One region of the Actinacidiphila reveromycinica genome, then DNA from elsewhere that is predicted to be linked to it. Evidence: predicted binding sites of a transcription regulator. Region 1 holds the regulator's gene; the other holds the start of a gene.
What was found. The regulator HspR, encoded in region 1, represses chaperone genes until heat shock. The targets are predictions, from matches to a motif close to TTGAGNNNNNNNNNCTCAA.

Region 1 (3,401 bases):
CGTTCGAGCGGTCGGCCGCGGACGCGGTGGCGGTGACCGCCACCCTCAGCCCGCGGCAGAAGGGCTTCCACCTCTACAGCCTCGCGCTGCCCGACGGCGGGGTCGACGGGCTCGGCATCCCGACCCGCCTGGCGGTCGCCGCGCCGCTCACCGCGACCGGTCCGGTGACCTCCTCCGTCAAGGCGCACGACGTGCGTCCGTCCGGCCTCGACGTGGCGCTGCCGGTCTACCCGGACGGCCCGGTCACCCTGCGCCTGGCCACGCGCGTCGCGGGCGGCGCCGACCGGCCCGGCACCGCGAGTGTCCGGCTCACCTACGGGGCCTGCTCCACCGACGGTGCCTGCCTCGCACCGGTCCGGGCGCACCCGGTGACGCTGGAGCTCCCGCCGCGCTGACGCCGTACGGGGCCGGGCCCGCAGGCTGTCCGGCCCGGGGCGCGGCCTGTCCGGGGTGCGGCCTGTCCGGGGTGCGGCCGATCCCGGAGCGCGGCCAGCCCGGGGGTGCAGCCCGCCTCGGAACCGTATGCGGCGCGCCCTCAGGCGGCCCGGGTGCCCGTGACCTTCGCCAGGAAGCCGTCGAGGTTGCGCAGCGTGCGCTCGACCTGCTCCTCCAGGGTCAGGGTCTCCTCCATGCGCTTGGCCAGCACCGAGGTCCTCTTGCCCCGCACGTACAGCGAGCAGGCCAGGTCGGCGCACATGTAGATGCCCACGGTGTTGCCCTGGCGCCCGGCCGGTCCGGCCAGCGGCGCCGCCAGCAGGTCGACGCCGCCCCCGGAGTGCCCGGTCAGGCAGATCGAGCAGAGGCTGCTGCGCATGAGGTTGCGCCGCGCCCCCGGCGCGACCCGCAGGGTGATGCCGACCGGGCGCTCCCCGGCGGTCACGACGTAGGCCCGGTCCGGGGCGCCCGGGTCGCGCCAGCCGAGGAAGTCGAGGTCCTCCCACGGCACCTCCGCGAGGTCCCGCGGCAGCCTGACCCGCTTGGCCTCCCCCTTCGAGCAGTTCACGAAGGAGTCCCGGATCTGCGCCTCGCCAAGTGGGTCCATGACGACCGAAGCTAACAAGCATCCCGCGCCGCTGTCGCCGTGTTTTCCGGCGGCCGACCGGCGGAAAGCGCGGCGGACCGCTGGCGGTCGGCCGGTGGACCGCCTGCGGCCGAACGGCGGTCGGCCGGCCCCGGACGCACGGATTCCCCGCACCCGGGAGGGCACGGGGAACCGTGGACGAGGCGGGTCAGACGTCCCGCTTCGGACGCCACACCACGAGCGCGCTCGTGTGCTGCACATCCTGGTAGGGCACCAGGTCGCGCCGGTACGACGCGTGCACCGCGGCTTCGCGCTGCTGGATGACGGCTGCCGCGCCGTCGACGGCGGCGGAGAGTTCGGCGACCCGGGCCTGGAGCGCGGCGACCTGGTTCTCCAGTTCGATGATCCGCTTGATGCCCGCGAGGTTGATGCCCTCGTCCTGCGAGAGCCGCTGCACCTCCCGCAACTGCTCGATGTCGCGGGCGGAGTAGCGCCGCCCGCGGCCGGCCGCGCGGTCCGGGGAGACCAGGCCGAGGCGGTCGTACTGCCGCAGGGTCTGCGGGTGCAGGCCCGACAGCTCGGCCGCCACCGAGATCACGTAGACCGGCGACTCCTCCGTCAACTGGTACGGATTGCGGCCGCGTCCCATGCGGGGCCCGGAGGCCCCGCCGCCGTCGATGCTCATCCGCTCACGCTCCCTTTGCGGCCTTGAACAACTCCGCCCGCGGGTCGGTGTCCGCGGTCGCCTCACGGTACGACTCCAGTGCGTCCAGCGCCTTGCCCTCGGTCCGCTCCGGCACCGCCACCTCGACGGTGACCAGCAGGTCGCCGCGCGAACCGTCCTTGCGCACCGCGCCCTTGCCGCGGGCGCGCAGGGTCCGGCCGTTCGGCGTACCGGCGGGCAGCTTCAGGGTGACCGGCGGTCCGCCCAGGGTGGGCACCTTGATCTCGCCGCCGAGCGCGGCCTCCACGAAGCTCACCGGGACCGTGACCGTCAGGTTGGCGTCCTTGCGGCCGAAGACCGGGTGCCGGCCGACGTGCACGACCACGTACAGGTCGCCGGCCGGTCCGCCGCGCTCGCCGGGGGCGCCCTTGCCGCGCAGCCGGATGCGCTGCCCGTCGGTGACGCCCGCGGGGATGCGCACCTGCATGGTGCGCGAGCTCTTCGCCCGGCCGCTGCCGTGGCAGACCTCGCAGGGGTTCTCCGCGATCAGGCCGCGGCCCTTGCAGTCCACGCACGGGTCGGTGAGCGAGAAGCCGCCACCGCCGCCGCGCGAGACCTGCCCGGTGCCGACGCAGGTCGGGCACACCCGGGGCGTGCCGTTCCTGTCGCCGGTGCCGGAGCACGCCTTGCAGGGCGACTGCGAGGACATCCGCAGCGGGACCGTGGCACCGTCGACGGCCTCGGTGAAGCTGAGCGTCACCTCGGACTCGATGTCCTGGCCGCGGCGCGGCTGCACGCGGGTGCCGCCGCCCCGGTTGAACAGGCCGCCGAACACGTCGCCCAGGCCGCCGCCGAAGCCGCCGCCCTGACCGGTCGTGGTGCCGCCGCCGGGCCCCTGGGCGCCTCCGAAGAGGTCGCCGAGGTCGAAGTTGAACCCGCCGGTGCCGCCCGCGCCGGGGCCGGGCCGCATGCCGCCGTTGCCGAACAGCGCGCGGCCCTCGTCGTACTCCTTGCGGCGCTTGGTGTCGGAGAGGACGTCGTTGGCCTCGGAGATCTCCTTGAAGCGCTCCTCGGCCTTGGCGTCGCCCTTGTTGGCGTCGGGGTGGAACTCCCGGGCCAGCTTCCGGTACGCCTTCTTGATCTCGGCCTCGGTGGCGTCCTTGGGGACGCCGAGGACCTTGTACAGGTCCTTCTCCAACAGGTCCCTACTGATGCTCATCCTCGGCGTCCCTCCTCTCCGTCACGTCCTGCTCCGTCAGCCCTCCGACGGGCCACCGGTCTCCTCGTCGTCGTCCGCCTTCCGGTCGGTCTGGTCGCCCTGCTCACCGGGCTCGGACTGCTCGTCCTTGCCCTGCGCGCCCGGCTGGGGCTCGGCCACCGCGACCCGGGCGGGACGCAGGTTGCGCTCCCCGATGCGGTACCCCGGCTGGAGGATCTGCACGCATGTCGTCTGTGTGACATCAGGCGAATAGCTGTGCATCAGCGCTTCGTGCACCAGCGGGTCGAAGGGCTCGCCCTCCTTGCCGAACTGCTGGAGCCCCAGCTTCGCGGCGACCGTCTCCAGCGACTCGGCGACCGACTTGAAGCCGCCCACCAGCTCGCCGTGCTCCCGCGCCCGGCCGATGTCGTCGAGCACCGGGAGCAGTTCGGTCAGCAGGTTGGCGACCGCGACCTCCTTGACGGCGGCCCGGTCCCGCTCCACCCGGCGGCGGTAGT
Region 2 (3,401 bases), 1.1 Mb from region 1:
CGAAGGCGGCCGAGGGCTGAGCCGACCACACGGCCAGGACACCGCCGGGACGGAGCAGCTCCCGGCAGTCGTCGAGCCCGCTGGGACTGTAGAGACTGCCGTTGTTGTCGGTGACTGTCCAGTCCGGGCCGTTGTCGATGTCCAGGCAGAGCGCGTCGTAGCCGCCGGCCGGCGGCCCCGCGGCGGGCCGCGGCGCGGGGGGCGTGCGCAGGTAGGCCAGCAGGTCGGCGTGGATCAGCCGCACCCGCGGGTCGTCCAGGGCGCCGGCGGTGTGGGCCGCGAAGTGGCCCGCCCGGTGCCAGTCGATCACGGCCCGCTCGCGCTCCACCACGTCGATGCGCGCCCAGCGCGGCCGGGACGCTGCCCGGGCCAGCGAGAACCCCACGCCGAGCCCGCCGATCAGCACGCTCGCGCCGTCCCGGCCGGCCGGCAGCGCGTCCAGCGCCGCGTCGACGAGCAGCCGTTCCGAGCGGCCGTCGGAGGTGTCCATCAGGAAGGTGCCGTTGGCGATGATCTCCAGGTGCGGGCCGCGCCGCCGCAGCACCGCCTCGCCGTACGGGCCCTCGCGCCGGTCCAGCACGACCGCTTCATCCGTGTTCGCTGCCGCCATGACCCCATTTTGACGGACCGCGGGGAAAGCCATGGCCACCCGTCGGCCGCCGGGTCACCGGGCGTTCAACCGCCGTACCGGAGGACTTCCGTTGAACTGTGCTCGCAGATGGTCCGGGCGCCGGGGCCGCGGCGTAGGTTCCGCCCATGTCGCCCATACTGAACAACCCCGTGGCCAAGCGGCTCCTGCGTCCCGCCGCCTCCCTCGTCGACCAGCGCGTCCAGCGCCCGGTCTCGCGGCTGCGCAAGGAACTGGACAGCCTGCGGCGGGAGGTGAAGGACCTGGACCGGCTGCGCCGGCAGGTCGAGGAGCTGCGCGGCCAGGAGTACGCCGTCGGGCTGCTCTTCGACCGGACCGGCCGCAGCGGGCCCCGGCTGCCCACCGCGGCGCAGATCGACCGGCTGGTGGCGGAGGTGGCGCAGGTCAGCGGGGTGGACCCGAAGCTCGCCCGGCGCAACGTCACGATCGCCTTCCGCAACGTGATCGCGCTGGAGGCGCTGGCGGTGGGCCGGCTGGCCGGCTCGACCCAGAACGTCTGCGGCAAGCTCGCCACGGTCCCGCTGCTCGACCCGCCTGGCGCCCAGGTGCTGGAGATCGGCACGCTGTACGGGCTCTTCTCGGCCACGCTGCTGCGGATGCTGCACCGGGCGGGGATCGAGCCGGAGCTGACGATCGTGGACCCACTGGTCGGCACCCAGTTGCAGCCGGGCGGCCTGGAGGGGCTCGACCCCACCGGCACCCCGGTCCGGCTGGACGTGGTGCGGGCGAACCTCGCGCTGGGCGGGAAGGCGGGGGAGCGGGCCCGGGTGCAGGTCGGCTTCTCCGGCGACCCCGAGGTGCGGGCGGCGGTCTCCGACCGGGAGTACGGCGTGATCGTGATCGACGGGGACCACTCCGCGCAGGGGGTCACCGAGGACCTGGAGTGGGCCGAGGAGATCGCGGCGCCCGGGGCGATCGTGGTGCTGGACGACTACGGCGACAACAAGTGGGCGGGCGTCCAGCAGGGCGCGGACGCCTACCTCGCCGGGTCCACCCGCTTCGAGCTGGTCGGACGGGTGTCGACCTCGGCCTTCCTGCGGGCCCGCGCCTGACCCCCCGGGGCCCCGGTCCCTGATCGCTCAGGGCGAACGCGGACCGGGGAACACCGGCACGGCCCTTTGCATTGAGTGAGGTGTACTCAACTTGCTTGCAAAGGGAGCGATCATGGCGTTCGAGCCGAAGAGTTCCAACCTCACCCTCCCCGTACTGCCCCTCGACGGCGAGGTCGTGCTGCCCGGCATGGTGGTGCCGCTCGACCTGACGGACGGCGAGGTCCGGGCCGCGGTGGAGGCCGCCCAGGCCGCCCACTCCGGCCGCGGGTCGGGCAAGCCCCGCGTCCTGCTGGTCCCGCGGGTCGACGGTGCCTACGCCGCCGTGGGCACCCTCGGCACCGTCGAGCAGGTCGGGCGGCTGTCCGACGGCGACCCCGGCGCGGTGATCAAGGGCCGCTCCCGGGTGCGCATCGGCGCCGGCACGACCGGTCCGGGCGCGGCCCTGTGGGTGGAGGGCGCCGTGGTGGAGGAACCCGCGCCGCAGGAGGCGCCCGGCACCGTGGCCGAGCTGATGAAGGAGTACAAGGCGCTCGCCACGAGCTGGCTGCGCAAGCGCGGCGCCTGGCAGGTGGTCGACCGGGTGCAGCAGATCGACGACGCCGGGCAGTTGGCCGACAACTCCGGCTACTCCCCGTTCCTCGGCGTGGAGCAGCGCGTGGAGCTGCTGGAGACCGCCGACCCGGTGGCGCGGCTGCGGCTGGCCACGCAGTGGCTGCGCGACCACCTCGCCGAGCAGGACGTCGCCGAGACGATCCGCAAGGACGTCCAGGAGGGCATGGAGAAGCAGCAGCGCGAGTTCCTGCTCCGCCAGCAACTGGAGGCCGTCCGCAAGGAGCTGGCCGAGCTGAAGGGCGACCCCGACAACGAGACGGACGACTACCGCGCCCGGGTGGAGTCCGCCGACCTGCCGGAGAAGGTCCGCGAGGCGGCCCTGAAGGAGGTCGAGAAGCTGGAGCGCTCCTCCGACGCCTCCCCGGAGGGCTCCTGGATCCGGACCTGGCTGGACACCGTCCTCGAACTGCCGTGGAACACCACCACCGAGGACACCTACGACGTGGCCGGCGCCCGTGCCGTGCTGGACGCGGACCACGCGGGGCTGGAGGACGTCAAGGAGCGGATCACCGAGTACCTGGCGGTCCGCAAGCGCCGGGCCGACCGCGGCCTCGGCGTGGTCGGCGGCCGCCGCGGAGGCGCGGTGCTGGCGCTGGTCGGCCCGCCCGGGGTCGGCAAGACCTCGCTCGGCGAGTCCGTGGCCCGCGCGATGGGCCGCACCTTCGTGCGGGTGGCGCTCGGCGGCGTCCGCGACGAGGCCGAGATCCGCGGCCACCGCAGGACGTACGTCGGCGCGCTGCCCGGCCGGGTGGTGCGCGCGATCAAGGAGGCCGGGTCGATGAACCCGGTCGTGCTCCTCGACGAGATCGACAAGGTCGGCTCGGACTACCGGGGCGACCCGGCCGCCGCGCTGCTGGAGGTCCTCGACCCGGCGCAGAACCACACCTTCCGCGACCACTACCTGGAGGTCGAACTCGACCTGTCCGACGTGGTGTTCCTGGCCACCGCCAACGTGCTGGAGGCCATCCCCGAGCCGCTGCTGGACCGGATGGAGCTGGTCCGGCTGGACGGCTACACCGAGGACGAGAAGGTCGTCATCGCCCGCGACCACCTGCTGCCGCGGCAACTGGAGCGCGCGGGCCTGGACG

Region 2: lon (endopeptidase La) is a predicted target of HspR. The motif match lies at 1,773-1,791, and genes of this name have one in related genera.

What each region holds. Positions count from the first base shown of each region.
Region 1 is NZ_AP018365.1:4,715,883-4,719,283, reverse strand. Features, by position in the region: gene RVR_RS19775 (hypothetical protein) at 1-395, shown strand, start outside; gene RVR_RS19770 (FBP domain-containing protein) at 536-1,042, opposite strand; gene RVR_RS19765 (heat shock protein transcriptional repressor HspR) at 1,230-1,706, opposite strand; gene dnaJ (molecular chaperone DnaJ) at 1,711-2,904, opposite strand; gene grpE (nucleotide exchange factor GrpE) at 2,941-3,401, opposite strand, start outside.
Region 2 is NZ_AP018365.1:5,772,082-5,775,482, forward strand. Features, by position in the region: gene RVR_RS24625 (spermidine synthase family protein) at 1-610, opposite strand, end outside; gene RVR_RS24630 (class I SAM-dependent methyltransferase) at 757-1,701, shown strand; gene lon (endopeptidase La) at 1,814-3,401, shown strand, end outside.